4 regions of the Neobacillus sp. S1115 genome follow, and region 1 is predicted to be linked to each of the others. Evidence: riboswitches for the same ligand, from Rfam matches in the RefSeq annotation. Region 1 holds a riboswitch; each other region holds the start of a gene.
What was found. A riboswitch is a leader RNA that binds a small molecule or an ion and turns the genes downstream of it on or off. The one in region 1 is predicted to bind lysine.

Region 1 (7,421 bases):
ATTCCAACTTTACTAGTGTTGAAAAACGGTGAAGTTGTTGATAAAACTGTCGGCTTCCAACCAAAAGAAGCTTTAGCTGGCTTACTTCAAAAGCATCTATAAGCCCTCAATTAAAATAACCTTAACCGGTACATCGGTTAAGGTTTTCTTTTTTCTAAAGACTCCCTCTTTAATTTACTGGCAGATTGATTTAAAATTTGAAGAGAAACTCTAAGTGGAGAGGAGCGGCCGGAATGAATGAAACCATTAAACAAAAGTTAACACTGCTGCCGGACCAGCCCGGCTGCTACTTGATGAAGGATCGTCAAGGATCAATTATCTACGTTGGTAAGGCGAAGGTATTAAAGAACCGTGTCCGGTCTTATTTTACCGGTTCACATGATGGGAAAACCCTTCGCTTAGTAAACGAGATTGAAGACTTTGAGTATATCGTGACCTCATCCAATATCGAAGCACTTCTGCTTGAATTAAATTTAATAAAAAAATATGACCCGAAATATAATGTTATGCTTAGGGATGATAAGACTTATCCATTTATTAAGCTGACTGCGGAAAGACACCCAAAGCTAATTATTACAAGAAAAGTAAAAAAGGATAAAGGTAAGTATTTTGGGCCATATCCCAACGTAGGGGCGGCCAACGAAACAAAGAAACTGCTTGACCGGATTTACCCGCTCCGCAAATGTTCTACGCTTCCTGACCGAGTTTGCCTCTATTATCACTTGGGGCAGTGCCTGGCGCCTTGCGTAAATGAGGTATCTGAAGAACAGTATAAACAAATGACCGATGAAATTACCCGCTTTTTAAATGGCGGTTATAAGGAAATAAAAAAGGACCTGACAGAAAAAATGCAGGCTGCCGCGGAAGAGCTTGATTTTGAAAGAGCAAAGGAATTCCGTGACAAAATCATTCATATTGAAACGATCATGGAAAAACAAAAGATCACGATGACTGATTTTACTGACCGTGATGTATTCGGCTATGCCGTTGATAAAGGCTGGATGTGTGTTCAAGTATTTTTTGTGCGGCAAGGGAAGCTGATTGAACGAGACGTTTCGATGTTCCCTATCTATAATGAGCCGGAAGAAGAAATCCTTACCTTCCTCGGCCAATTTTATCAAAAGACGAACCATTTTAAACCGAAGGAAATTCTCATCCAGGACGATGTGGATTTGCAGATGGCTGAGCAGTTATTGGAAGTAAAAGTCATTAAGCCGCAGCGGGGCCAGAAAAAGGACCTTGTCAAAATGGCAATTAAAAATGCGAAAATCGCCTTGAATGAAAAGTTCTCTCTTATTGAAAAAGATGAGGAAAGAACGATCAAAGCCGTTGAAAATCTCGGAGAAATGCTTGGCATTTATACTCCCCACCGGATAGAAGCCTTTGATAACTCTAACATTCAAGGAACAGACCCAGTTTCAGCGATGATTGTTTTTACAGATGGCAAAGCAAACAAGCGGGAATACCGGAAATATAAAATTAAGTCTGTTGAAGGCCCGGATGATTATGAATCGATGAGAGAGGTAACGAGGCGAAGATACTCGAGGGCTCTAAAGGAAGAGCTTCCACTGCCTGACTTGATCATCATTGACGGTGGAAAGGGACATGTGGAAGCTGTCCGCGATGTACTAGAAAATGAATTGGGGCTGGACATTCCTCTTGCTGGACTGGTCAAGGATGAGAAGCACCGCACATCACAGCTTATGTATGGGAATCCATTAGAAATTGTAGCGCTTGCCCGGAATAGCCAGGAATTTTATTTACTCCAGCGAATCCAGGATGAAGTTCACCGCTTTGCGATTACCTTCCACCGGCAGACACGCGGTAAAACTGCATTCCAATCCTTACTTGACGACATTCCTGGGATTGGCGAAAAACGGAAGAAGCAGCTATTAAAGGAATTTGGCTCCGTTAAGAAAATGAAAGAGGCAACTCTTGAGGAATTTAGAGGGATTGGAATTCCCCAAAATGTGGCAGAAGAATTAATAAAAAAACTTCAGTCACAATAATTGTCACTCTAATATTACTATGCTATAATGAATAAAAATTTAATAGACTATCACTTTTATAAGTAAAGTGAAGGTAGAGGTGCGAGCTTCAAGAGTAAAGGCCTGGAGAAGGATGAGCTTCAACGATAGGCTTTGAAAGGGAATGTTCGCCGAAGTAGGGAAACTCTCATTATTTTCTCCGCTGGTTCGTCATTGAAAAAATGCCGGATTGTCAAGACCGTTGTCTTGGAGCGCTATCTTTCATTGTCTACTAACGCGAAAATGTTAATTTTGTGTTTTCAAAGCAATGGGATATGCTCCCATTGCTTTTTATTTTTTTACAAGAATGACTGAGAGAAGGGGAAGACATGGGTTTAATAGTACAGAAATTTGGCGGGACCTCCGTTGGCAGCATTGAAAAAATTCTAAATGTCGCAGAATGTGTGCGGGGGGAAAAGGAACGTGGAAACCAAGTAGTGGTCGTTGTTTCGGCGATGGGAAAATCGACGGACCAGCTTGTTAATATGGCAAAGGAAATATCCGAGCAGCCGAATAAGCGGGAAATGGATATGCTGCTCTCAACAGGTGAGCAAGTAACGATCGCATTGCTTTCAATGGCCTTAAACCAAAAAGGGCTGGAGGCTGTTTCCTTTACAGGCTGGCAGGCTGGAATTATGACAGAGCCTGTTCACGGCAATGCAAGGATTTCGAAAATAAACACTGATGCTGTTCAAAACCAGCTTGATGCTGGAAAAGTCGTCATTGTGGCCGGATTCCAAGGGGTTACTGAAGACGGGGAAATCACTACGCTCGGACGCGGGGGTTCCGATACAACTGCCGTTGCGTTGGCGGCTGCGTTAAATGCGGATAAATGTGATATTTATACCGATGTAACCGGGGTATTTACAACGGATCCCCGTTATGTCAAGAATGCTCGGAAATTATTATCAGTATCGTATGATGAAATGCTTGAACTGGCCAATCTGGGTGCGGGAGTTCTACATCCAAGAGCGGTCGAGTTTGCAAAAAATTATAATGTAAGGCTTGAGGTCCGCTCTAGCATGGAAAAGGTTGAAGGAACTGTAATTGAGGGGGAAGCAACGATGGAACAAAATTTAGTCGTACGCGGAGTCGCGTTTGAAGATGGAATTACACGGGTTACTGTTTTAGGGCTTAGAAATTCATTAACAAGCTTATCAACTATTTTTACGACATTGGCCAAAAATCACATTAACGTGGATATTATTATTCAAAGCACAACAGAAGAGGGAGCAGCCAATCTCTCCTTTTCCATCCATACCGATGATTGGATCCCAACCTTAAATGTGCTCGAAAACAATAAAGAAACACTTGCCTATGACCAGCTTGATGCTGAGAATAAACTGGCAAAGGTATCAATTGTTGGATCCGGAATGATTTCTAATCCTGGTGTGGCTGCGAAAATGTTTGAGGTTCTTGCGAACAGCAATATTCCTGTAAAGATGGTCAGCACCTCAGAAATCAAAGTATCGGCTGTAGTAGAAGAAAAAAATATGCTGAATGCAGTAGAAGCCCTGCACGAGGCATTTGAACTTGGGCAAAATTAAATGAAAACTCGCCGATTGGCGAGTCCGGCTGGAAGGTTCATGAGGCGTAGTTGAATTTATGCGTTAAGAAAAGGGGGGCTTTGCCCCCCTTTCTTTTAGTCTTTATCCCATTTGACTGTGAAGCAAACTTTGTTCGATTTTTTGACCGGGTGTTCGAAGGTTTCCGCAATAGCCCCTTTTTGGACTTCGATTTGCTGAGCAAGGAAGCCTGCTTCAAGTTGAAAGAAGTTTTCCGCTTTTGATTTAACACGCGATACAATCATTGGACTTGCCAACTCGAGTTCCAGCTCATTTTTTGCTTCCTTCTTAATTTCTAACTCACCCCATGAAGCTTTTGCAAAAAAATCTATCAGGCTTTCGTAGCTTTCCAAAGGATATTTTCGAGCGAGACGTTTCCCTGCCCAGTAAAGAATTTCAGGAGTGTCCTTGCCGAAAATCTCAGGGAGAAGAACTTCTCTAATTAATTCATAGCCAAATATAGAGACTGTCCTTGGTTCAGGCGTTTGTAGATCTTGGTCCATTACTGCACTATCTTTCATTTACTTCCCCTCTTTCTATCATTCTATTATATACAAATCGAGTTCTGTTTCAGTACAGTTTTCTAATAATGTAAAGAAGTCGCAAAGAAATTTATTATTTTACAATATATGTTCTTATTTCTTATCATAATTATCGTTTCCGATATAGGAAAAAAATTCTCCCGTAAGATGTTGGTAATTACAAGCAAAAATAAAGCGCTTACAAAATGATAACATGCTGAAATTCATATCTATCATAATATCAATATATTATAAAAATTTTAGTTTTCAACGCTTTTTTATGTATCCGTTTCCTTGACGCTCTATGATGTTGGGAGTAAAATGGACATGTCACATAATTGTCACAGTGATGCTAGGTTATATTAATGAAGGAAGTTAAAACTTAACATCATTTTTTAAAATTTAAAAGGGGGTAAATCAATGGCGGGGAATCGCGAATTTTTCAATCGGAGACTGCACTCGTTGCTTGGGGTTATCCCAATCGGGGTATTCATTGTTCAGCACCTGATTGTCAACCACTTTGCAACAGAAGGAGTGGAATCCTTCAACAAGGCAGCAAATTTCATGGGGACACTTCCGTTCCGTATTGTCCTTGAAACAGTAGTAATTTATTTACCTTTGCTATTCCATGCAATCTATGGTCTGTACATTGCATTTACAGCAAAAAACAATGTTTCAAGATTTGGTTTCTTTAGAAACTGGATGTTCCTGCTTCAGCGTGTATCAGGGGTAATCACTCTTATTTTTATCGCATGGCATGTGTGGGAAACACGTATTGCCGCTGCATTTGGTGCTGAGGTTAACTTCCAAATGATGCATGATATTCTTTCTTCACCAGTCATGTTTGCATTTTATGTAATTGGTATTATTTCAGCTATTTTCCACTTTGCGAACGGATTATGGTCTTTCATGGTAAGCTGGGGTATTACGCAATCCCCACGGTCACAAACTATTGCTACATATTTTACAATGGTAGTTTTCGTACTTCTATCTATCGTAGCCGTTCAAACTCTATTAGCTTTTGTTTAATAAATTAATGATTTCTTGATTGGAAAAATATTGGATTTGGATTAAGGGAGTGAGTCACGATGAGTAAAGGTAAGGTGATCATTGTCGGTGGCGGATTGGCCGGCTTGATGGCAACTATTAAAGTTGCAGAACACGGAACTCCTGTAGAATTATTTTCTCTTGTTCCTGTTAAACGCTCTCACTCTGTTTGTGCCCAAGGCGGTATTAATGGAGCAGTAAATACTAAAGGTGAAGGGGATTCCCCATGGATTCACTTCGATGATACGATTTACGGCGGAGATTTCTTGGCTAACCAGCCTCCGGTTAAGGCAATGTGTGATGCCGCGCCTGGTATTATCAATTTATTTGACCGGATGGGTGTTATGTTTAACCGTACTCCAGAAGGCTTATTAGACTTCCGCCGTTTCGGAGGAACTCAACACCACAGAACTGCATTTGCAGGTGCAACAACTGGTCAGCAGCTTTTATATGCATTGGATGAGCAGGTTCGCCGCCACGAGGTAGCAGGGCTTGTTACTAAATATGAAGGCTGGGAGTTTTTGGGTGCAGTCGTTGACGAGGAAGGCGTTTGCCGTGGAATCGTTGCCCAAGACTTAAAAACAATGGAAATCAAATCTTTCGTTGCAGATGCCGTAATTATGGCAACTGGCGGACCTGGTATTATTTTTGGTAAATCTACAAACTCAGTAATTAACACTGGATCGGCAGCATCGATTGTCTATCAGCAGGGTGCCTATTATGCAAACGGTGAAATGATTCAGATTCACCCTACTGCAATCCCTGGCGATGATAAACTTCGCTTAATGAGTGAATCAGCACGCGGTGAAGGCGGTCGTGTCTGGACGTATAAAGACGGTAAGCCTTGGTACTTCCTTGAGGAAAAATATCCTGCTTACGGAAACCTTGTGCCACGTGATATTGCAACACGTGAAATTTTTGATGTTTGTGTCAATCAAAAACTGGGTGTTAACGGCGAAAACATGGTATTCCTTGATTTATCCCATAAGGATCCGCATGAACTTGATGTCAAGTTAGGCGGAATTATTGAGATTTATGAAAAATTCGTAGGCGATGACCCGCGTAAAGTTCCAATGAAAATTTTCCCTGCCGTTCACTATTCAATGGGCGGACTTTGGGTTGATTATGACCAAATGACTAGCATTCCTGGACTTTTTGCTGCAGGAGAATGTGATTATTCTCAGCATGGTGCGAACCGTCTTGGAGCAAACTCACTTCTTTCCGCTGTATTTGGTGGAATGGTTGCCGGACCAAATGTAGTCAAGTATATTGAAGGTCTTGAAAAGAGCTCTGATGCTGTTTCTTCTACTGTCTTTGACCGTCATGTTAAAGAGCAGGAAGAAAAGTGGAACAAAGTTATGTCATTAGACGGTAATGAAAATGCCTATGTTCTTCATAAAGAGCTTGGGGAATGGATGACCGATAACGTGACAGTAGTGCGTTACAATGACAAGCTGCTAAAAACAGATGAAAAAATCCAAGAACTATTAGAGCGTTATAATAAAATCAACATTAATGATACATCTAAATGGAGCAACCAGGGAGCAGCATTCACTAGACAGCTACAAAACATGCTTCAATTGGCACGCGTTATTACGCTTGGCGCATACAACCGTAATGAAAGCCGCGGCGCCCATTATAAGCCTGATTTCCCTGAACGTAATGATGAGGAATTCTTAAAAACAACTATGGCTAAATTCGTTGATGCAAAATCTGCTCCAGCCTTCCATTATGCAGATGTAGATATTTCCTTACTTCAGCCGCGTAAGCGCGACTACACAACAAAACATTAATAGGAAAGGGGAGAAGAAAAAATGGCTGAAACAAAGACTGTAAAATTTATTATCCAACGTCAGGACAACGAAAATTCTGCCCCTTACGAGGAGGAATTTGAAGTACCGTACCGCCCTGGTATGAACGTTATTTCGGCTTTAATGGAGGTACGTAGAAACCCTGTTAATGCAAAGGGACAAGCTACAAGCCCAATAACATGGGACATGAACTGTCTTGAAGAGGTTTGCGGAGCATGCTCAATGATTATCAATGGCAAGCCGCGCCAATCCTGTTCGGCATTAGTCGATCAATTGGAGCAGCCAATTCGCTTAGCGCCAATGCGGACATTCCCAGTCGTGCGTGACCTTCAGGTTGACCGCAGCAGAATGTTTGATGCGTTAAAGAGAGTGAAAGCATGGATTCCAATTGATGGAACCTATGACTTGGGACCAGGACCTCGTATGCCTGAGAACAAACGTCAATGGGCT
Region 2 (7,421 bases), 770 kb from region 1:
ACTACGAAAGAGCTTGATGAAATTGCCGGTCAGCTTTTTGAAAAAGAAGGGGCCATTTCCGCGCCAAAAGGGGAATATGACTTTCCTGGCTATACCTGTATTAGTGTTAATGAGGAGGTTGCCCACGGGATTCCGGGCAATCGCGTCATTAATGAAGGGGACCTCGTTAACATTGATGTGTCGGCCTCAAAGAATGGTTATTTCGCAGACACGGGCATTTCCATTGTTGTCGGTCAAGGGGACGAAGTGCTGATAAAATTATGTGAAACGGCACAAGCAGCTTTTGATGCTGGCCTGAAAAAAGCAAAACCAGGGTCAAAAAAGAGCGGGATTGGCAAAGCGGTTTATCAAACTGCTAAGCAGCATGGATTCACCGTTATTAAAAACCTGACAGGTCATGGAATTGGCCGAAGAATTCACGAACGCCCAGACCATATCTACAATTACCATGAACCTTGGGATGATGAGCTACTGAAAGAAGGAATGGTGATCGCCTTCGAACCATTTATTTCCACACATGAGGAAGAGGTATATGAAAAAGGCGACGGCTGGACCTACATTACGGAAAAAAGCTTTGTCGCTCAAATCGAACATACGTTGATTCTGACGAAAAATGGGCCGATCATCGTAACTAAATAGGAGCGAACGTTAAAAGGATAACCCTTGGAGAAGAGTTATCCTTTTTTCTTATTGATTTTTCTTGTTTTGCCTTGCCGCTTTCTTACGTTCTTTTTTACTTAAAGATGATTCGGAGCCAAATTCAGCATCGTTGCTGCCAGTATGAGGCTGGTTACGATTGTTATTACGATTTGTCATGGGTTCTCCTTTCATATGTACCTTCGTTAATTTGGCAAATTAGCCATTCATATAATGCAAGTATTTATGAAAAAATATTCATTGGAAATTTTTATTGATAAACGTATAAGGCGAAATTTTCCTTTAATTACAAGTATGTAAATGCTATAATAAATGGGCTGTGTTTTCTCTATTTTAACCTTGGAAATACACAAAACATGAAGGGGCTGCCTGCAATGGATTTTGTTTATATTAATCACAATGTTTTAGATAATGTGTTTTATATAATTGTCAGTCTGTTAATGTTTTTTGTGTTAGTTGATAACGTCAAAAAATTTCAACAGTATCGGAAAACCCTTCTGACAGCCTGCATGAGTTTACCGATCATACTTTGTATGAAATTCCCGATATACATTGACCAGTATTGTGTACATGATTTGAGGCAAATTCCAGTATTTATTGGAACACTTTATGGCGGATGGCCAGTCGGGGCTGTTCTATTGGTGATGATGTTAACATCCCGCTTTGCCATTTACGGTATGAATGATATTACATTAGTTGTATATATTGTGATATTTGTGGCAACAGCCCTATTTTCAGGAAGATTTAATAGGTATAATCGAAAAAATAAATTGATCAGTTCCGTATTCCTGACTATTGTCCTTGAGGTTTTTACGACTTATATCGCCTTATGGATGTCTGATATATTTGTTGTGACAGAAGCATACATTTTTTATTTTATCATTCTGCCTCCTATTCTTATGTTTTTTATGGTATATATCATTGAATTATTGTCTGATGCTATGTATATCCGATCAAAAATAGTTAAGTTTGAAAAAATGGAGGTTGTCAGCCAATTGGCGGCAAGTATTTCACACGAAGTTCGAAATCCTTTAACCGTTGTAAAAGGATTTATTGAATTGCTGAAATCTCCTAATCTATCTCTAGACGAGAAGAAACGCTATATTGAACATATAGAAAGAGAACTTCATAATGCGGAATCGATTATTAGTGATTACTTGGCCTTCGCAAAACCAGCAATTGAAAAAGTAGAACCACTTCTAATCGAACAAGAGATCCGCAATGTCATTGATATCATGAATCCTTTAGCAAAAATGAGCTCTGTGATTATTACAGATAATCTTGGTCAAGGAACCGTTCAAGGGAATAAGAATTATTTTCGCCAATGCTTTTTAAACTTAATAAAAAATGCTATCGAAGCAATGCCAAACGGCGGGGAGCTTCATGTTGTTTCAGCGCTTAAAAAAAATAAGGTCACCGTTAAAATTGTTGATACCGGTGTCGGCATGAGCAAAGAGCAAATAAACCGCTTCGGTGAGCCTTACTACAGCAGTAAAACAAAGGGTACAGGATTAGGTTCCATGGTCGCGGTGAAAACCATTCAGACAATGAACGGGAAGCTTGATATTGAGAGTATCTTAAATGTTGGAACGACCATTACCATCACATTACCTGCCTTTATAACAGAATATAAAATGGTTCAGATGGATAGCCATTTAAAGTTAGAAACTGAATTTTAACAAAAAAGAGCTTAAACGTTTAAGCTCTTTCTTATTATAATCCGATAAGTTTTAACGCGCTAAAAATGATGACCGCTGAGATGACCGTACGAAGGGGCTTTGTCGGTACTTTTGAAGATAAGGTACTCCCTACTAAAACGCCTGGGATCGACCCGATTAACAGGTTCCCTACAAGCATATAATTGACAGTTCCGGCATTCGCGTGAAGGAGTCCGGCAACAGTCACTAATAAAAAGGCATGGGCAATGTCGGTGCCAACCAGCTCAGATCCTTTCAAACGGTAGAGATATAGCATGGCAAGGGCAAATAATGATCCTGATCCTATTGAAGTCAGGCCGACGATAAAGCCGAAACCGGCACCGATTAAAATTGTTAATGTTCGTTTTTCCTCAATCGGCCTTAATTGCCAGCGGTTCGGCCTGATTTTATTATCAAAAAATGTCTTAATTAAAATGGCTGTGGCCACTAGAATAAGGACATAGCCAAGTCCATGTTTGATAATTTGTTCTTGATTGTGGAAATATTTTTCAAAGACCTGAAGGATGAGAATGGCTCCTGTTGCACTTGGGACACTTCCGATTGCAAGATACTTCATGAGTTTAAAGTTAATCGTTTTCTGTCTCCAATGCTGAATGACTCCAAACAGTTTGGTAATGGAGTTGTAAACTAGGTCCGTTCCCACCGCAATGGAAGGCTGAATTCCGACCATGATGAGCACCGGGGTTAACAACGCTGCCCCTCCAACCCCTGTTAGACCTACCAATAAACCAACTAATAATCCCATTAATGCAATTCCTATGCTCATGTTGGGGGCCTCCTTCTTTTGTGACTAATTCCGAGTAAATATATGTGAATTATAGAGTTTGAAGAAGGTTTTGTAAACACTTTTCTGAATTTATTAAAGAAATATTTTTGCAGTGAGGATAGGGGGGGAAGCAGAAATTAAAAAAAGCAGGACAAATCGAACGGGAGCCCGCTCGATTTGTCCTGCTTTCGGGTATTACTCTAAATAACTTCCAGTTCCCTATTTTGCAATAGGACATTCTGAAGTGTTCTGGTTTCCTCTTCGTTTAAAGGAATTAACGGCAAGCGCAGACCGCCGACGTTGACCCCTTTCATATTTAGGGCTGCTTTTACAGGTGCTGGGCTTGGTGCTGCAAATAAAGCTTTCATAATTGGCAGTAATTCACGGTGTGCAGCAGCAGCGCCTGCTAAATCCCCATTTTTAAAGCGTGACACCATATCCTGCATTTCATTCCCGATAATATGGGATGCAACGGAAATCACACCAACGCCGCCAATCGAAAGCACCGGCAAGGTCATTCCATCATCACCGCTGTATAAAGAAAAGTCATCAGCAGTTTGTTTAATAATTTCGGCCATGTCATCCAAGTGGCCGCTAGCTTCCTTAACCGCTACAATATTAGGAATCTGAGAAAGGCGGATGACCGTTTCAGCAGATATATTGACGACACTGCGCCCTGGAATATTATAAAGCATTACCGGAAGAGAAGTAGATTCAGCAATCGCTTTAAAATGCTGATACATGCCTTCCTGGGATGGTTTATTATAGTATGGGGCAACGAGCATGATGCCGTCTACACCGACTTCTTCTGCTAGCTTTGTTAGACTGATTGAGGCTCTTGTGTTGTTTGAGCCAGTCCCTGCAATAACGGGAACTCTCCCGTCCGCAACTTCAACCACAAATTTAAATAAAGCCACTTTTTCCTCAGTTGATAAGGTAGGGGACTCACCGGTTGTTCCACAAACCACCAACCCGTCAGTACCATTCGCTAATAAATAATTTACTAAATCTCTCGTCGCATTAAAATCAATTTCGCCATCCTGATCAAACGGAGTCACCATTGCTGTTAAAACTTGGCCAAAGTACATGAATTTCACCCTTTTAAAATTATTTTTAAAAAGAGGTAAGGCCAAACGCAAAAAGCAGCTGCGGGAAAGGCCCAACAGCTGCATCAGAAACGTTAATTTTACAAGTTCCCCTGCGTGAGATAGCCCTCCATATAGTTTCCTATATGACAATTCTGTATTTATTCAATAACAGAACCAGCTCCCGGAACAATGAGATCCTCAGAAGCTTCGGCAAATTCCCCTTTCCGCCACCGTCAACGGGTCTCATTACCCTTGGATGGTTTACTGATGGTCTTTGCGCCTCTATCCTCACTTCATAAGGTATGAAGTAAGAAGTATGTAATTAAAATTAATATAACAGAATATTCCTATTTGTTCAAGGGTTTTTGATAAAAAATACTAAAATCGTATATTTATTGATAGTTATATGGAAACTGGGTATCATCATATATAAGTAAAGGAAATCACTGGTAAACTTGACCGAAGGTAGCACCGATGCGATTTCTCCTCATAATCTTTTAAAATACGAGAGGAGTTTTTGGATGACATTAAGACCATATGTAGAGCAATTTCTAGCGGGAAATCCATTAGGAGAGCTCAACACAACGGAAGATCTAATCAATTATCGAGGGGCGGCATTGGCATTTCTGCCGCCGGAAAACGAAAGACCTCAGGTACAAGCCATTGAAAATCGTACAATCGATGGGTCTAAAGGGCAGGAAGTACCTATTCGTATCTATACGCTAGCCGGTGAAGGTCCGTTTCCGTTGTTCCTTTTTTTCCATGGCGGCGGATTTGTCGTTGGTGATGTAGATAGCTATGATGTGCTGGGCCGATTATTAACCATTCACACCGGTGCAAAAGTTATTTCGGTTGATTATCGATTAGCGCCTGAACATCCGTTCCCAGCCGCCCCTGAGGATTGTTATGCAGCGGTGAAATGGGCTGCTGAGCATGCGTCTGAGTTAAATGGCAATCCAAATAATATTATTGTCGGAGGCGACAGTGCCGGAGGAGCGTTATCGGCTGCGGTGACTTTAATGGCGCGAGACCTGCAGGGGCCAAAAATCGCTAAACAAATCTTAATGTATCCTGTTATCGATTTCCATCCATTAGATGGTTCCTCCATCTACCCATCCTATTCGAAAAATGCCGATGGGTTTGGGGTAACAAACACTCATATGAGACTTTTCTGGGTTTTATATCTTGAAAAAGAAGAGGACCGAAAGCATCCATATGCATCACCAATCAAAGCAGAGGATCTAAGCGGTCTGCCGCCGGCATTGGTTTTAACGGCGGAGTATGATGTGCTGCGAGATGAGGGGGAAATGTATGCAAAGCGGTTACGTGATACGGGCGTTCCAGTAACCGCTAAACGCTTTGAGGGTATGGTCCATGGTTTCCTGCAATTTTTTGCGGACCAGGATGAAGCTGTGGAGTCCTTTGATTTGATGAAGGAATTTGTTCATCAAAAAGCATCTGCAGCTTCCAAATAATGAGGTAGAGAGCAGGGGATTTACAGCCTTGCTCTTCTTTTTTGAGTTTTTTCCCAATTATCCTTAAAATGGAGTTAATGTTGAAGAGGTGAATTATTGTGAAAATCGAAAATATTTTAATTGTCAGCCCCATGTATCAGGAGCTTCGAGCATACATCCAAAATGCGGGCGTCCAAAAGAATTTCCGTTATATCCCCGAGGCTGAAGTGACTCAGGAGGATTTGAAATGGGCGGATGCACTTGTATCTTTTAATCTCAAATCGGATTACGATTACAGTCATTTAAAATGGGTGCACTCGCTCGGTGCGGGAGTTGACCGCTTTTTATATAAAAAGACCTGGGACGATAGTGTACTTTTAACAAGGACAGTTTGTACGTTTGGTCAAAGAATCGGAGAGTATTGTTTAAGCTACATATTAAGAGACTTACAATGTCACGAGGAGTTTCGGGAATTACAGCTGCAGAAAAAATGGCAGCAACGGACTCCGAAGCTATTAAATGAACTCAAAGTGATGGTCTATGGAACCGGTGAAATTGGGCAGGCTGTCGCCAAGCTTTTTTCTAGTTTCGGAGTGGAGGTTTACGGCGTCTCCCAAAGTGGAAAAGAAAAAGAGTATTTTAAAGAGGCTTTGGCTGTTGAATCTCATTTTACCATCCTAGGGGAAATGGATGTGATCATCAACACGATGCCGCTGACGGAAGAAACGGCTGGATTTTTTAATAGTCAAGTCTTTCAAAAAGTAACAAATGCCGGTTTTATTAATGTAGGGCGGGGAGCATCGGTGGATGAAGAATCATTGCTGCAAGCTTTGGAAGACGGGCAGGTCCGGTATGCTGTCTTGGATGTTTTTACACAGGAGCCGCTGCCGGAAAATCATCCATTATGGAAACATCCTGGCGTACTGATTACCCCTCATATTTCAGCGGTAACGACACCTGAAGAAGGGGCGGCGTGTTTTTTGGATACACTCAGAAACTTGGAAGAAAACAAACCTCTTAACAATAGAGTAGATACCAATAAGGGATATTAGAATAACAGGAGGATGAACGAAAATGACACGAGTAATCGGCTTTATCGGCCTTGGAAATATGGGAGAGCCTATGGTTATGAATTTATTGAAGGCCGGTTTTCAGGTGAAGGTTTACAATCGAACTCCCGAGAAAACAAAGGCAGTTGTTGAAGCTGGCTCCGAGCAAGTGAACAGGCCAGCAGACGCCGCAGTACCTGGCGGAATCGTGATTACGATGGTGGCAAACGATCAGGCAGTGGAAGAGCTAGTATTGGGACCAAATGGGTTTGGGGAAGTGCTTGGTCAGGGCGGTATCCATTTATCAATGAGTACGATAGCTCCAGCAACTTCACGTAAATTAGCAGCTTATCATCAGGAGCACGGCAGTCAATATGTCGCCTCTCCTGTTTTTGGCCGTCCGGAAGCAGCGGCAGCTCAAAAATTGAATATTCTTAGCTCAGGGTCCAGTGTGGCGAAAGAGCGGGTAAAATCCATCCAGGAAGCGCTCGGCCAGCGTGTTTTTGATGTTGGGGAGGAGCCTGAAAGTGCCAATGTCATCAAGTTAGGCGGAAATTTTATGATTATGGCAGCAATGGAAGCCATGGCCGAAGCCTTTAATTTAGCTGAGAAAAATGGTATTGACCGGCAGTTGGCTGCTGAAATTTATGCATCAACCTTATTTAATTGTACAGTGTATCAAGGCTATG
Region 3 (7,421 bases), 470 kb from region 1:
CTGGTTAACCGGAACCACACTTAAGGCTGATTCCATCACAAAAGAAGGTACTTCGGTTCTCCTTGATGAAGGTGTAACAAAAGGTACCAATAATGACGCTGTTAGAATTGATTTACCTAATAAGGTAACTGCCCTAAACTCGCCAAAAGAAGGAAATTATGAATATTATGGCGGCAAAGGTGATGAAGTTGACCATAAGATGGTAACTTCAGTTGATTTAAAGGGCACTACGAAAGCTACCCTGGATTTCGATGCCTGGTACAATATTGAAAAAGATTGGGATTACGCGATGGTTCAGGTATCAACCGACGGTGGAAATACGTGGAAGTCACTATCTTCCGATCGAACTAGCACAACCCTTGACCCTAACGGCTATCCAGCAATTAAAGAAAACCTTCCGGGCTATACCGGCTCAAGTAATGGCTGGGTGCATGAAACTATTGATTTGAGCGAATATGCTGGACAGGAAATTAAACTGCAATTCCGCTCAATGACTGACTGGGCCACTAATTTAGACGGCTTCTTCGTTGATAATGTAAAAGTGACGGCTGACGGCCAGGAAGTATTTGCTGATGGTGCTGAAGGTGACCTGCAGTTTACATTGGATGGCTTCGCGAAACATGATGGAAAATTTACTTCCAATCACTATTATTTATTGGAGTGGCGCTCCCATAACGGCGTCGATGCTGGATTAGCCCACCTTCGCCGCGGTGCAAGCTTAATGAGCTATGACACTGGTTTGGTTGTCTGGTATGTCGACGAATCTCAGGATAACAACTGGACTGGCGTACACCCTGGAGATGGCTTCCTTGGTGTCATAGATGCTGACCAACACGCTTTGTCTTGGAGTGATAAAACTATCAGCTCCTCTCGTTACCAATTACATGACGCCGCATTTGGTCTAAGCAAAACAGAAAAAATGTTCTTGAATTACCCAGGGCAATTTACGTTAACTGACAACTTCACCCAGCGCAACCCACTTTTTGATGACAAGGCTGACTACAGCAACCCTGGCCTCGTCGATGCCGGCCGTAATGTTCCAAACTACGGATTAAAATTCCGTGTAGTTGGGGAAAGCGCTGATGGCACAGTTGGAAAGGTATTAATCTTTAAATAAGAAAACAAACAAGGGTATCCTGCACTTTATTCGCAGGGACCCTTGTTCTTATTTTTGAAACCTTTTTATTAAAATAACTACCATGAAAATTGAACATAACCCTAAAATAATTTTCCCTTGCAAACTCCAATCCAAAACCTGCTTCACGGAGTACGCCTCTATTAATAGGGCAGGAATTTTCCCCGACGTGCTAGCGATGGAAAAATTAATAATCCCAACCTTGCTTCCAGCGCTAACAAGCGTCACCATTCCAGAAGGGATGAACGGAAAAATCCTAAGTGCGAATATCAGACAAAATGCTTCCATATCTTGCGTATTTTGCAATCTATCTAAAAATTTATTTTTTATCGCAATCTTGTTTTTTACCCTATTGATACCTTTTCTATATAAATAAAAACTAATTATGGCTCCAAAGGCCTCACCAAGAATCGAAATTAATAGACCTTGGTCAAATCCGAAGAAAGTGATGTTGGCCGCAGTTAGAAAAACGCTCGGAACAACCCCTAGGAAACTAATGATGATATTCAACAAGATACTTAGCCATATTGCAAATGTGCCGCTGTTTTCAAACCAAGCTAATATGTGCGCCTCCATCTGTTCCTCCAATCATATCGTTCCTTATAACATTCTTCCATTTTATAATTTACCGGCAAAAAAATATAGGGCGCCCCTTTTAGGACACCCAGTTTCATTATTTTAATAAATTTCGGATGACAAGATTGGTCAGATTCGGCACCACTTCAAGGGAATAGGACATCTCCATTCTTTCAAGCTTTTTATGGGCATCTAGTCCATAAGGGCCAATATTGATGACCGGCACATTTAAGTCGCGGATGTCTTGGTACTCCACGTAATGCTTTGTTCCCCAGCCAGGATTATTATTGGAAACAGCCTCTATTCCTTCTTCGTCATCACTTAGAGCTACAAAGCTCATATCTGAGATATACGGGAAGAAATTCCGCGTTACGATTGGATGTGGATAGGCTGGCTGAATCGATTCTACTGCCTGATTTAAAGCATCAATCAGGGCCTGTTCCTGTCCTGTCTTGCCGGACAACTCAATTCTTGGTGAATATAGTGATGAATAGAACAGGATAATGGCAGGGTTTTTGTCCTTCATCCAATTCCATGCCTCTTCTACGACCCTTGCCGCAAACATGCGTGTATCCAATTCCTTATGTTCCATTAAATTCTCTTTAAATTGATTCATATGCGTGATAAAGGTATCACCGTGCTCCATAACCAACTGTTGTTCCATTTCTTCATATGTGAACACTCTTGGCTGCCAAGGATGTTTGAAATATGGTTCGCCGCTTAAGCTGCTAAACTGCTTATATCTTTCATTAAAAGCATTCAAGGCATTTTCAAATGCAATCCGAGCCTGCTCTTTTAATTTTACCAGTACATCCTTTGGAGACCAGGAATGGATGAAGAAATTGTAGTATACATAGGCAGACAACGCGGTCTGAACGGTATAAGACGGTTTCAGGTCTGTTTGTTTTAAAGAAACAGGGGGAACCGTGATTTCACCTAAGGCCTCATTGCAAAGCTCGGGATTGTAATCAATCTGCTTCGTCAGCTCCGCCGCGATAAAGTTAGGATCAAGCCCTTCAAAGCAAGAGCCAACATGCGTTTCTGCACCAGTAATAAAAAAGGATGGCAGAAGCTTGCCTACTGTCCCCATATAGATATAGCGATTTTCATCTCCTGCAAAGCGCGGGGAGACGAAATCGGAATTGATCGCCGCAGCATAGTCAAAACCATGCTCCTGCTTCCAGCTTTTCAGAACCTTTAAGGCAGATAAAACTCCGTGAGAGCTGTCCTCTTCATCACATTCTGCCAAAAAGACGATATTTCCATCAAGCTCTTCCGGATGGTCAGAATAGTATTTTAATAGATAGAGATGGCTGGCCACTCCGCTTTTCATATCAAGTACGCCTCTCCCAAACAGCCAGTCACCCGATTCTAAATGTTCTTTCGCTGAAGCCGGCAGTTCCTCCCTCTTTAACGCAGCCATTAGTTGATCCGGAAAACACGCATGTTCTTTTAGATGATTAAAATCATCAATTCCAACCGTGTCCATATGTCCCATCAAAATGACTGTACGGCGGCTATTCCCTTTTGTACCTTTGACAAATGCCAATACATTATATCTTTCATGTTCATCTTGTATGGTTTGAGACATCGTCATGTGAGAAGGATTTTTTGAAAAATAAGGAAAAGCAGAAATAAATTTATATAAATATTGGGCAATTGTTTTTTCACCCTTTGTATTCACAATACTTTCGATATTCACGAGCTGGTTCGTGAATGCCAATACATCCTCACGGCATTGCAGCATCATTCTGACCCCTTTTTTATAAGATTAGTATTGTAGAAAAATGTATACCAATTAACAAATTTTCGTCAAGTCTTTTCAAATGGGGAAATATTCTAGTGAATTTATACTTGATTATGTATAAATATTTACTTATACTAATTATTGCGAAAAGAATATTAATTCCTCATCTTTAAGCTTTTGAGATGAGGTAGAGGTCGCGGTTTATATAAGTATCCTATTGGAGATTCAGTGAAATCTATGAAAATAGGAAAAAGGATAAATCGCCGAAGCATCTGAAATCACTGTTTTCAGAGGGCTGGGGCTGCACTCGAAATGGGGCAGAACTGTCACAATTCCTTTAAGAATTGTGGAGAACTATCTAATTCAAAGCTTTTAATGAGGGTGTCAGGCACCGTCACATGGACGGTGCTTTTTATATTAAAAAGGGGGAAGCATCATGAGAAAACTTATGATATTAGTAGTTTCTGCATTACTGGTGATTTTAGCAGCATGCGGTTCGAAAGACACAGCTAAAACAAACCAGGCAAAGGGTGAAGATTTAGGTCTAATTAAACAGGGTACACTGTCGTTTGCGATGAGCGGGCAATATCCGCCATTAAACTTTAAGAAAGATGACAAATTAACTGGTTTTGACGTAGAGATTGGAAATGAGATTGCTAAAAGAATTGGTGTAAAAGCAAATCCTGTGACTAATCAATGGGAAACGATCATCCAAGGTTTAAAAGCTAAAAAATACGATGCGATTATCGGAAGTATGACAGCAACACCTGAACGTGATAAGCAAGTAGACTTCACAAACCCATATTATTTATCCGGCGCCCAAATCTTTGTGGCTGAGAACAACAGTAATATTACTTCAAAAGATGATTTAAAGGGAAAAACAATCGGTGTAATCCAGGCTAGCACTTGGAAAGATATGGCCCTGGAACTATCCGATCAAGTAAAAGGATATCCATCTGATGTTAACGCTCTTCAAGACTTAGCAATTGGCCGTTTAGATGCCGTTATTACTGATAAAATCGTCGGTTTGAATGCGAAAAACGAAAAAGGTTTAAAAATAAAGCCGATTGGCAACCTGCTAAATGAGGACCGCGTTAGTGTTGCGGTTGCAGAAGGTAACAAAGAGCTTGCTGATAAAATCAACAAAGCCATTGACGACATGCAGAAGGATGGCACTTACGAAAAAATCAGCAAAAAATGGTTCAACGAAAACTTACTTGAAAAGTAAGCACCCGCACATCTTTAAGACGCAAAATAGGAAAATTGGATAACGTAAGCTCCATGCTTGGGGCTTACGTTTTTTCAAAGGAGGTTGAAATGAAATCATGACTTTTTGGCAAAACATTATCGGCATCCTGAATGAGCATGGTATGGCCTTCTTGAAAGCCTCATGGATGACGATTTCCATTACAATTATTTCTCTGCTATTTGCATTAATCATTGGAATCATCTTTGCCAGTTTTAAAATCTCTTCTATCAAATTTCTTAATTGGATTTCTGATATTTATATTGGGCTTATCCGCGGGACTCCGTTAATCGTTCAAATTATGTTCCTATATTATGGAATCGCGAATTTTCTAACCCTTGACAGCTTTACTGCCGGGGCGCTTGCGTTAAGCATTCATACCGGTGCGTATATAGCGGAAATTTTCAGGGGGGCTGTCCAATCGATTGACCGCGGGCAAATGGAAGCTGCAAGATCGCTAGGGATGTCCTACCCGCTTGCAATGCGCAGAATTATTTTTCCACAGGCCTTCAAACGAGCCATCCCGCCGCTAGGGAATCAGTTCATTATCAGCTTAAAAGATTCTTCCCTGGTTGCCTATATTTCTGTAACAGACTTATTTAACACTGCCCTTACCGTCCAAGGGGAAAACTATATGCCATTTGAAACCTACTTTGTTGTCGGACTTTATTATTTGATTATCGTGTTAATTTTCACGTGGTTCACAAACCGATTGGAGAAAAGGTTGGATGTCAGTAGACCGAAGGAGGCAGCAGCCGCATGATTGAAATTAAAAATCTATCAAAATCTTTCGGGGAACTACAAGTTTTAAAAAATATTGATTTACACGTAAAAGAAAAAGAGGTTGTTGTCCTAATCGGTGCGAGTGGTTCAGGGAAAAGTACCCTTCTCCGCTGTTTAAACTTTTTAGAGACAGCAGAAGCCGGAGACATTATCATCGATACGGAAAAAATCAATCCCGCAAAAACGAATCTTAATAAGATAAGAGAAAAAGTGGGAATGGTATTTCAGCATTTCAACCTATTCCCGCACATGACCGTGCTGGAAAATATCATTGAGGCCCCTGTTCATGTAAAGAGTGTATCTAAAGATCAGGCCCGTTCTAAAGCAATGGACCTCCTGAAAAAAGTAGGCCTCCAGGATAAAGCCAACTTCTACCCAGACCAATTATCTGGCGGGCAAAAGCAGCGTGTGGCCATCGCCAGAGCATTGGCAATGGAGCCAAAAGCCATGCTATTCGACGAACCAACTTCGGCATTGGACCCTGAGCTTGTGGGCGAGGTACTTCAAGTAATGAAGGATTTAGCCCGTGAAGGAATGACAATGGTCATCGTGACACACGAGATGGGCTTTGCAAAAGAAGTAGCAAGCCGAATCGTTATGCTTGCCGACGGCAATATAATAGAAGAAGGACATCCAAGTGAAATCTTCTCAAATCCAAAGCACGAGCGGACACAAAGGTTTTTAAATCAGATTCTATAAGATTATCGTGGCGAAATAATTCATTTGTTTAAGAAAAAAAGGTACAGGCTCATAAAAGCCATGTACCTCAGGCTGTCGAAAAACTTCGACAGCCTTTATTTCTTTCGTCACTTCGGACAAAACCACCACGAAAACAGAAGGAAGTGTCCGTAGGACTAGGGCCTACGGACAAAATCGGATAAAATACAGTAGAAATACCCGAACAAAGGGTTCTTATAAACCTAGGATTTCTTTTTTAAGGAAACCACTAAAGCAATTAACCCTACAAGCAATGCTGCAATAGATAGGAAGAGCGGTACGTTCGACGAAGCTACATCTTCCATTTTTTGATTTTGATCTGCAGCAGTATCGGTCTTTTTATCTGTTTGGGCAGCACCATGACCATGCCCGTTATCTCCTGCAACCGCCGGATGGACAACGGTGACTGAAGCAGGCTTGTCCGCATCCTCTGCCCCGACCCATTCTACGACACTTCCATCCTGATACGTTTGGTAGGCTTTCCAGACAATTCTCTCTGCTTTGTCACCGACTTTTCCGGACATGTTAAACATCGCAAATTCAGTTGATGACAATCCATCGCCTTCTGCCGTCCAGATAACGCTTGTGATTTTTCCTGGTGCATCCTTTTGAACGTCATATTTCCAGCCTGGCTTTGGTTCAAAACGGGTTACATCAACATCCTCAGGAATTTTCACCTCAATCTTAGTGGTTGGTACCTGCTCATTTTCGGAGGGAACTTTAACCGTGAATACTTCATATTTTCCTTGAGAAGTTTCGCTCGGCTGTACGGTAACATGGGCACTGGCCGCGCCAGCAAAAAGGGATAATGCCCCAATCATCGAGAACATAAATGTTAAAAGCTTTTTCATCATGAAAATCTCCTCTTTTTTTGTTAATAGACAACAAAATCCTTATGATACACCTTTTCATTATCTTCAGAATCCAGAATCCGGACTTCTGCAGTCCAATTCCCGGCAAACGGCAGATAGCTGCCATCGGTCATAAAATGGGCATACTTCCCTTGATCGTAAACCTCTAGTGGAACATGAATCGGAGCGACATCAGAATTGTCCTTAAATATTAAATTAAGTTCAATTCGTTTGATTCCCAGACCTTGCTCATGGGAATTCGCCTCCACCATAAATGAGTTGGTGCCTGGGACCTTAGGTGAAATGGTTGTTGTAAAATCTATTCCTTCCACCTTTTCATACCAGTGCATTGGTTTATTTGCCGGA
Region 4 (7,421 bases), 640 kb from region 1:
AATGTTAACGATAGGAAATATAAAAAAAGATCTACAATACCGTGTTTTAGAGCTCGAAAGACAAGAACCACAATATATGGGCTCATGATTTGGGGTGAATCAAAGTGAATGGTTATGTAGAAATCATCCTCCGCTCGTTTCTTTTTATTGGTGTATTATTTATCACGACAAAATTAGTGGGTAAGAAGCAAATATCCCAACTAACCTTTTTTGAATATGTTTCCGGAATTACAATCGGGAGCATTGCCGGGGAAGCCATTACAGGATTGGAGCAGAATTATCTTCATGGCGCCGTGGCCATTTTATTATTTGGGATTGTGGCAATTTTAGTTGACTATTTGTCCTTAAAAAGTAAATATTTCCGCGATTTCGCCGAGGGTAAGGGTACCGTGATTATTAAAGACGGAAAAATACTTGAAGAGAATTTAAAAAAGGAACGATTCACCGTTGATGAAATATCTGCTCTGCTGCGCGATAAAAATATTTTTAAGGCAGCCGACGTGGAATTTGCCATTTTAGAACCACGCGGAAGATTAACTACATTATTAAAAAAAGAGAATCGGCCATTAACTCCTAAGGATTTGCAAATGAAGATGGCATCTGAAAAGGAACCAAATACGATCATTATGGATGGAAAGATCATCGAAGAAGGTTTACGGGCAGCAGGAAAAGGCAGAGGATGGCTGTACACAGAATTAGAAAAGCTAGGGGTCACCCTTGATAATGTTTTTCTTGGCCAAGTTGATTCATTTGGAGAGATAACTGTTGACCTTTATGATGATAAAATCCAAGTGCCTTCCCCAACCCAGCGGCCTCTGTTAATGGCCAGCCTAAAAAAGGCCCAAGCTGACTTAGAAATTTTTTCATTATCAACAGATTGCCAAAAATCTAAGGAAATGTATAAGAAAAATTCAGCTTTAATGCAGGAAGTAATAGACAAACTCGAGCCATATCTTAATGGATAAAAAAAGAGGCTGTCTTAAAGCCTCTTTTTGAATGCTAAGCACTTTCCTTGCTTGAACGGAGAGATGCCTTTTTATGTGTAACATAGCTATGAAGGACCATACCGCCCATTACCAAGAGTATTCCCAGCCATGAAACAGCATTTGGCAAATCAGTATTCAGAAGCCAAACTTCTCCAATAAGGGCAAACAAAACTTCCACTGCCTGTGTTGCTTCTACAGCGGCTAGCTTTTGCATATTTCCTCTTACCAAATCAGTCGCCTGAAAAAACAGAATGGTGGCTATTACCCCGGAGGAAATAGCCACTAACCCGGATTGAAATGTTTGCTCTATACTTGGTGGTCCCACAGTAACTAGGCCATATATGGACAAAATCAGCCAAAAAGGCATGCTTGCCAAAGTCATTCCAAGAACACGCTGGAAAACATCAAGTCTTCCACCGCAAATATCCATCATTTTACGATTTCCAAGCGGGTAAGCAAACGAAGCAATTACAACAGGCATTACTCCTAATACGATTGCCGTCACTGAAAGGGTATCGGCCTGCTCAAGCTGCATTAAAACGATTCCCAGCAGAATGATTAATGACATTGCCAGCCCTTTAAAGGGAATTTTCCCTCTCACTATAATAGGGCCGTCAATGGTCATAACCTTTTCATAAAAAAGAGGAGCTAAAAGAGAACCTGAAATAATGGTTATTTGCCAGGTTGCAGCAATTAGCCAACCGGGGGCATAGGAAGCAGAAAAACAAATCGGTGCATAAAACAAACCGAAACCAATACTACTCCACAAAATCCATTTTGCTGGTGCCGTTTTCAGCTCTTTCAAGAGCGGATTAAAATTTTTCCTACCCATTACAATAAGCAATAGAAATGGAATCATAAAGAAATATCTTAGTGATGCACTCCAAACCCAGCTTCCACCAGCAAGGTCCATTGCCCTGTTTAAAATAAATGTAAATGCAAAAAAGAAAGCGGCAAAGATGCCTAAAATGATAGGACGCATGGTTTTCCCCTTTAACTCTTGTCAGCTTTGAATAGTTCAATACTTTAAAGTATAACAGATGTCTGAATAATTTGTTAATACTGAAATTCCCTTAAAATAAAATACATATTCTAAAAATGTTGGAAATAAATTTAAAATTGTCATTCAAATAACGAAACCTCTGTTCCTCAAATTCGTACATAAGAATGGCAAATATTATAAGTAGAAAGAGGTTGACACTATGTTTGGAAAAGTGGCTGCAGATTTGTTGGGATTAAGTGATGTAGGGTCGGTGATTAAGCCTTCCGATTATGATAAAGTGGATGCCGATGATTACGTGATGCATGAGGATAATGAAAAGATTTATTTCTTAATTAAATCAAAATCTGATGAGTATTGCTTTACAAACAATGCTCTCATCCATCTTGATGGTACTAGTGCTACAAGCAAAAAGCGGATGCTTCATCGGTACAGCTATGCCACAAGTAAAATATCAGATGTTATGTTGGAAACGGCTGGTACAGTCGACCTAGACGTGGAAATCAAATTCAAAATCGGCTCTCAGCCTTTCTCCGTTGACATTCATAAAAAGTATATCGAAGAAGTCAAAGATTTATACAAGGCACTTATAAAAATTTCCGAGATTACTCATGAAAATGATATTTCCCTTCAGTTTGCCAAGCAAAGTCTCGATGTCGCTTCCACAACATTAGGGCGCGTCTCCACTTCTGACAACAATTTGGTTGTTCAATTTAAAATGTTGAATCAGGCTGCATTCCAGTGGCTCGAGGAAAGTAAAAAACAATATTGTGTCAAAGATTTTGGCTTTGTTTTTGAAAAATATATAAACAATTAAAAATACAAAGTAGTGGCCGTCACCTAAAGGGAACTAAACTCCCATGGTATTGAGACGGCCTATTTTTTTAAAAACATTAATGCGGGCTAGGCCGATGGAACAACCCCATTACTTCTATCGTTTCTGTAATATTCACAAAAGCTGTCGGATCGACTTCAGAAATAAGAGATTTTACCTCGTTTAACTCATATCTTGAAATGACCGAGATTAAAATCTTTCGGCTGCCATTTGTATATCCTCCAACCCCATCCATAATGGTGAGTCCACGGTATAAGTTGGCCACCAAATGATTTCTCATTTCTTCTCCCTTTTCTGTTATTATCATTAAAGTTAATTTGACATGGTCCGTATAAATAGCGTCAACCACTTTTCCTGTAACAAAAATCGAAACCAACGTATTGAGGGCCGCATCCCAATTGAATAAAAATCCGCTAATTACAATGACAACCGCGTTCATTCCGGAGAGTAGCACCCCGATTGGGAAGTCTTTCTTCCGGGAAACAATCATTCCGATGATATCAAATCCACCCGTTGAACCCGAGCTTCGAAATACGATTCCAACCCCTAGACCGGTCAAAGCTCCGCCAAATATTGATGAGAGGATGGTATCTTTCGCGACTGGAAATACTGGTACTAAATAAAGGCCTAAAGAAATAACGAACACTGAAAAGATTGAATTAAAGATAAATCTTTTTCCCAGCATTTTATAGCCAATGATTAAAAGGGGAAGGTTCAACAAAAGATTAGCCACTCCTGTGTTTATGGGGGTAATCATTCCTATTATCATCGAAATTCCGCTCATCCCGCTACTTAAAACCTCGTGAGGGATGAGGAAAAGATTGAATGCAGCTACAATTACAAAAGAGCCGATCATAATTCCAACCATCTGCATGAATATTTCTCCTGTCTTTCCACTATTTATTTTAAAAAAATGATAACGATTCATAGCTAGGATGTAAACTAATTAATATATTTAAAAAACAATTAATTATCTGGAAATAGCACCCAAAGAATAAGTTGAATAATTATAAAGGCATATTACATTAATATTCACCTTACAAAAAGCCCTAATCCCTCGTTTCCAATATATAATATTGACAAATTTATTAAAACGTATATACTCTAGTAATATATCATTTTTAATATTAAATCCTCATCAAAACCGATGAGGTAGAGGTCGCGGTTTTTATCAGTAAAATGGACGAGACGCAGAGATGTTTTTGACTCCGTTTGAAAGGAAAAGCTGCCGAAGTGTGTTTTTCTCTCTGGAGAAACATGCTGGGGCTGTCTCCGAACAGGAACAGAACTGTCACGTTTAGCCTTACCAGCTTTACGTGTTGAGCTATCTTTCGGAAGGTATGATGCGGGGTATATACAAATGCCGTCGAATCTGCTTCGAGGGTATTTTTTATTCCAAACTCCTTCCAATAAAAAAATTTAAAGGAGTCATAAACATGCAAACAGCGCAGGTAAGAAAAGACGAAATATACACTAGGCCCACGGGTCCAAAAAATGATAAAAATGAATTAAGACGGAGCTTAAAGTCCCGCCATCTTACGATGATTTCTCTTGGTGGAACCATCGGGACCGGATTATTTCTTGCCAGCGGCGGAGCTATCCATAGTGCGGGACCTGGCGGAGCGATTCTTTCATATCTTGTTATCGGCATTATGGTTTATTTCTTAATGCAAAGTTTAGCTGAAATGGGTGCCTACATGCCGGTTGCAGGAAGCTTTAGTACCTATGCTACGAAATTCGTGGATCCATCCCTTGGTTTTGCCCTAGGCTGGAACTATTGGTACAACTGGGCCATTACGATTGCAGCAGAACTTTCTGCTGTAACAATGATTATGAAATTTTGGTTTCCAGATTCTCCTTCACTATTGTGGAGCAGCCTCTTTTTAGTTATCATGTTCTTGTTAAATTATCTTTCTGTTAAGGGATTTGGCGAGGCGGAGTATTGGTTCTCATTAATTAAAGTTATAACTGTTGTGATCTTTATCATTGCTGGTACATTAATGATTTTTGGAATTATGGGAAATGAAGCAATCGGCTTTAAAAACTTTACAGTTGGAGATGCACCATTCCATGGCGGCTTCATGGCCATGCTTGGAATCTTTATGGCAGCTGGATTTTCCTTCCAAGGAACTGAACTTTTAGGTGTTGCAGCGGGTGAAACAGATAACCCAGAAAAATCAATCCCACGTGCAGTAAAGCAAGTTTTTTGGCGAATTCTTTTATTCTATGTGTTAGCTATTCTTGTTATCGGTCTTATTATTCCTTATACAAATGAAAACCTTGCTAATGGAGATGTTGCTGTAAGTCCATTTACGCTTGTTTTCCAAAAAGCCGGAATCGCATTTGCTGCTTCTGTCATGAATGCAGTCATTTTAACAGCTGTTTTATCAGCAGGTAATTCAGGAATGTATGCATCGACTCGGATGCTTTGGGATTTGGCACGTCAAGGAAAAGCACCGAAATTCCTTGGTAAATTGAACAAAAATGGTGTGCCAGTTAATGCTTTAATTGTAACAGCATTAGTCGGAACACTTGCTTTTCTGGCATCCCTTTTTGGCGATGGTACAGTTTATGTATGGCTTTTAAATGCTTCAGGTATGTCCGGCTTTATCGCGTGGTTAGGAATTGCGATTTGTCATTATCGCTTCCGCAGAGCTTATGTGGCACAAGGCAAAGATCTAAACTTATTGCCATATAAATCAAAGTTGTTCCCATTTGGCCCAATCTTTGCTTTTGTTGTTTGCGCCATTGTCGTAATTGGGCAAAACTATTCAGCATTTATGGGCGACCATATTGATTGGAACGGTGTATTAGTATCCTATATCGGTCTGCCATTATTCCTTATCCTTTGGTTAGGCTATAAATTCACAAAGAAAACAAAGGTAATTCCTTTGAAGAAGTGTGATTTAAATAATTAAAATAAAAGAGGCTGTCCCAAAAGTGTAACTTTTAGGGGGCAGCTCTTTTTTTATGTAAGGCTCTTTTAAATATGTCTGTTGATTTCCGCTCCAGGCGCTTCGCTTTCCGCGGGCTTGTCGGGAAGCCTCCTCGTCGCTAAAGCTCCTGCGGGGTCTCCCCTGCCCCGTACTCCCGCAGGAGTCTTCGCGCCTTCCGCTCCAATCAACAGGTTCTTCAATATGGAGCATTAACTCACAATAAATAATAAAATTAGTGGATTTCAAGGTTTAATTTATCCTTTTTATAGTAAGAAAAATGGACGCACAACTAATCCTCTTATTTTTTTAAGTCCCTCGTAAATCCATGAGGGACAAAATCAAAGGAATCTTAGAAAGAATGTTCTTCATAAGGCAAATGAAGGACTTTATCGAAGGAGTCCAATATGAAAATGTCCCTCATAGAACTGATGAAGGACAAAGTCGAAGGAATCCAAAATAGAAATGTCCTCATTAAGCTAATTAAGAACAATGATGCGGATTGAATTGAATAGACTATCCATACTGCAGCATGCCAAAAATATAAAAAGGATTGCAACACACTTTGCAAGGTTGGAAAAAGTGTTTGCAATTCTTTAGTGTGATTTGCCTCCCTGTTGATTGGAGCGGAGGGCACTCGACTCCTGCGGGAAATAGAGGTCACTGGAGACCCCGCAGGCGCAAATGCGCCGAGGAGGTTCCAGGACCTCCCCGCGGAAAGCGAGTGCCCGGAGTGGAAATCAACAGGCCTTTTAGCAGGGACAATAAATCAATAAAAATTCGAAGGTTTAGATTTTAGACAAAATAAAAAATTGCCGAGAAACATACCCTTTCTCGACAATCTAAATGGCTCCCTGGGAGCCATTTTTTTATAATATAATGGTAACTTCTGTCCCATCTTTTAATTTCGTTTCCACTAACAACAGGCCTTTATACTTGGTTAGACCATCTAATAAAGGCTTTAAATCGCTTTTTTCTATTTGTGGAAGGACGAACTTTTCCCCGCCTTTTTCAATTGATTTATTGATAAAGCCAATAAATCGTCTTGACGTGATTACCGAACTTAGAAGATTTAAGACAACATAAGGAACGGGTACATTGAAGTTTCTTTCTTTTATCTTTAAGCCCACTTTTAACATGCTTATTCAATCACCACAAACACTTTATCGCCATTTGCGGAAGTAACATCCACAATTTGGCCGTCTAGTTCGTTTTCAATCGCTTCTATTAACAAATCTACATTGATATCTTTCACATACTTTTCCGCTTGCGGAATTCTTTCGGCAATGCTGGTGCCCACCTTCAACACTGCTTTCACAAGATTAATGGGAAGATTGACATTAACATTATCACCTTCATAGGAATTAACACGGATTCTTAGCATTTTGCTGCCATATGATGAGGCTTCTTTCTTTAATTCAACAGTTGGTTCCTTCCCTTGAAGGACGTTAATTAGTTCAGTCGCTTTTTCTTTATCAAGCTTGCCTTCCTCAACCAACGTTAACACTCTAGAGATTTCATCTTTCATTTACATATCCCCCTCTTTTAATAAGGCAATAGCCTCTTCGGCAGTGATTTCCCCTTTTTCCAGCATGGATACGACCTTCTTCTTATCAACCTCCGCCTTTCGGTTTGCTGAGTAGCCCATGGCCGAAATGATGTCGTCT

Region 2: another riboswitch for lysine. It lies ahead of dapA (4-hydroxy-tetrahydrodipicolinate synthase); the one in region 1 lies ahead of ACZ5B7_RS23780 (aspartate kinase).
Region 3: another riboswitch for lysine. It lies ahead of ACZ5B7_RS26225 (ABC transporter substrate-binding protein); the one in region 1 lies ahead of ACZ5B7_RS23780 (aspartate kinase).
Region 4: another riboswitch for lysine. It lies ahead of ACZ5B7_RS20440 (amino acid permease); the one in region 1 lies ahead of ACZ5B7_RS23780 (aspartate kinase).

Annotation. Positions count from the first base shown of each region.
Region 1 covers NZ_AP038275.1:4,850,677-4,858,097, reverse strand. The annotation lists gene trxA (thioredoxin) at 1-102, shown strand, start outside; gene uvrC (excinuclease ABC subunit UvrC) at 234-2,009, shown strand; lysine riboswitch at 2,076-2,253, shown strand; gene ACZ5B7_RS23780 (aspartate kinase) at 2,357-3,574, shown strand; gene ACZ5B7_RS23775 (YslB family protein) at 3,670-4,113, opposite strand; gene ACZ5B7_RS23770 (succinate dehydrogenase cytochrome b558 subunit) at 4,534-5,142, shown strand; gene sdhA (succinate dehydrogenase flavoprotein subunit) at 5,202-6,953, shown strand; gene sdhB (succinate dehydrogenase iron-sulfur subunit) at 6,975-7,421, shown strand, end outside.
Region 2 covers NZ_AP038275.1:4,082,525-4,089,945, reverse strand. The annotation lists gene map (type I methionyl aminopeptidase) at 1-639, shown strand, start outside; gene ACZ5B7_RS19780 (hypothetical protein) at 688-816, opposite strand; gene ACZ5B7_RS19775 (LytS/YhcK type 5TM receptor domain-containing protein) at 1,032-2,336, shown strand; gene ACZ5B7_RS19770 (sulfite exporter TauE/SafE family protein) at 2,371-3,141, opposite strand; gene dapA (4-hydroxy-tetrahydrodipicolinate synthase) at 3,342-4,229, opposite strand; lysine riboswitch at 4,342-4,522, opposite strand; gene ACZ5B7_RS19760 (alpha/beta hydrolase) at 4,751-5,704, shown strand; gene ACZ5B7_RS19755 (D-2-hydroxyacid dehydrogenase) at 5,803-6,735, shown strand; gene ACZ5B7_RS19750 (NAD(P)-dependent oxidoreductase) at 6,758-7,421, shown strand, end outside.
Region 3 covers NZ_AP038275.1:5,321,874-5,329,294, forward strand. The annotation lists gene ACZ5B7_RS26210 (immune inhibitor A domain-containing protein) at 1-1,117, shown strand, start outside; gene ACZ5B7_RS26215 (TVP38/TMEM64 family protein) at 1,166-1,711, opposite strand; gene ACZ5B7_RS26220 (M20/M25/M40 family metallo-hydrolase) at 1,809-3,458, opposite strand; lysine riboswitch at 3,639-3,823, shown strand; gene ACZ5B7_RS26225 (ABC transporter substrate-binding protein) at 3,892-4,686, shown strand; gene ACZ5B7_RS26230 (amino acid ABC transporter permease) at 4,784-5,467, shown strand; gene ACZ5B7_RS26235 (amino acid ABC transporter ATP-binding protein) at 5,464-6,186, shown strand; gene ACZ5B7_RS26240 (YcnI family copper-binding membrane protein) at 6,408-7,058, opposite strand; gene ACZ5B7_RS26245 (copper resistance CopC/CopD family protein) at 7,079-7,421, opposite strand, start outside.
Region 4 covers NZ_AP038275.1:4,214,305-4,221,725, forward strand. The annotation lists gene ACZ5B7_RS20415 (DUF1657 domain-containing protein) at 1-88, shown strand, start outside; gene ACZ5B7_RS20420 (DUF421 domain-containing protein) at 105-965, shown strand; gene ACZ5B7_RS20425 (DMT family transporter) at 1,000-1,968, opposite strand; gene ACZ5B7_RS20430 (PH domain-containing protein) at 2,189-2,803, shown strand; gene ACZ5B7_RS20435 (YitT family protein) at 2,880-3,695, opposite strand; lysine riboswitch at 3,967-4,156, shown strand; gene ACZ5B7_RS20440 (amino acid permease) at 4,258-5,739, shown strand; gene ACZ5B7_RS20445 (hypothetical protein) at 6,624-6,893, opposite strand; gene ACZ5B7_RS20450 (SHOCT-like domain-containing protein) at 6,896-7,282, opposite strand; gene ACZ5B7_RS20455 (DUF2089 family protein) at 7,283-7,421, opposite strand, start outside.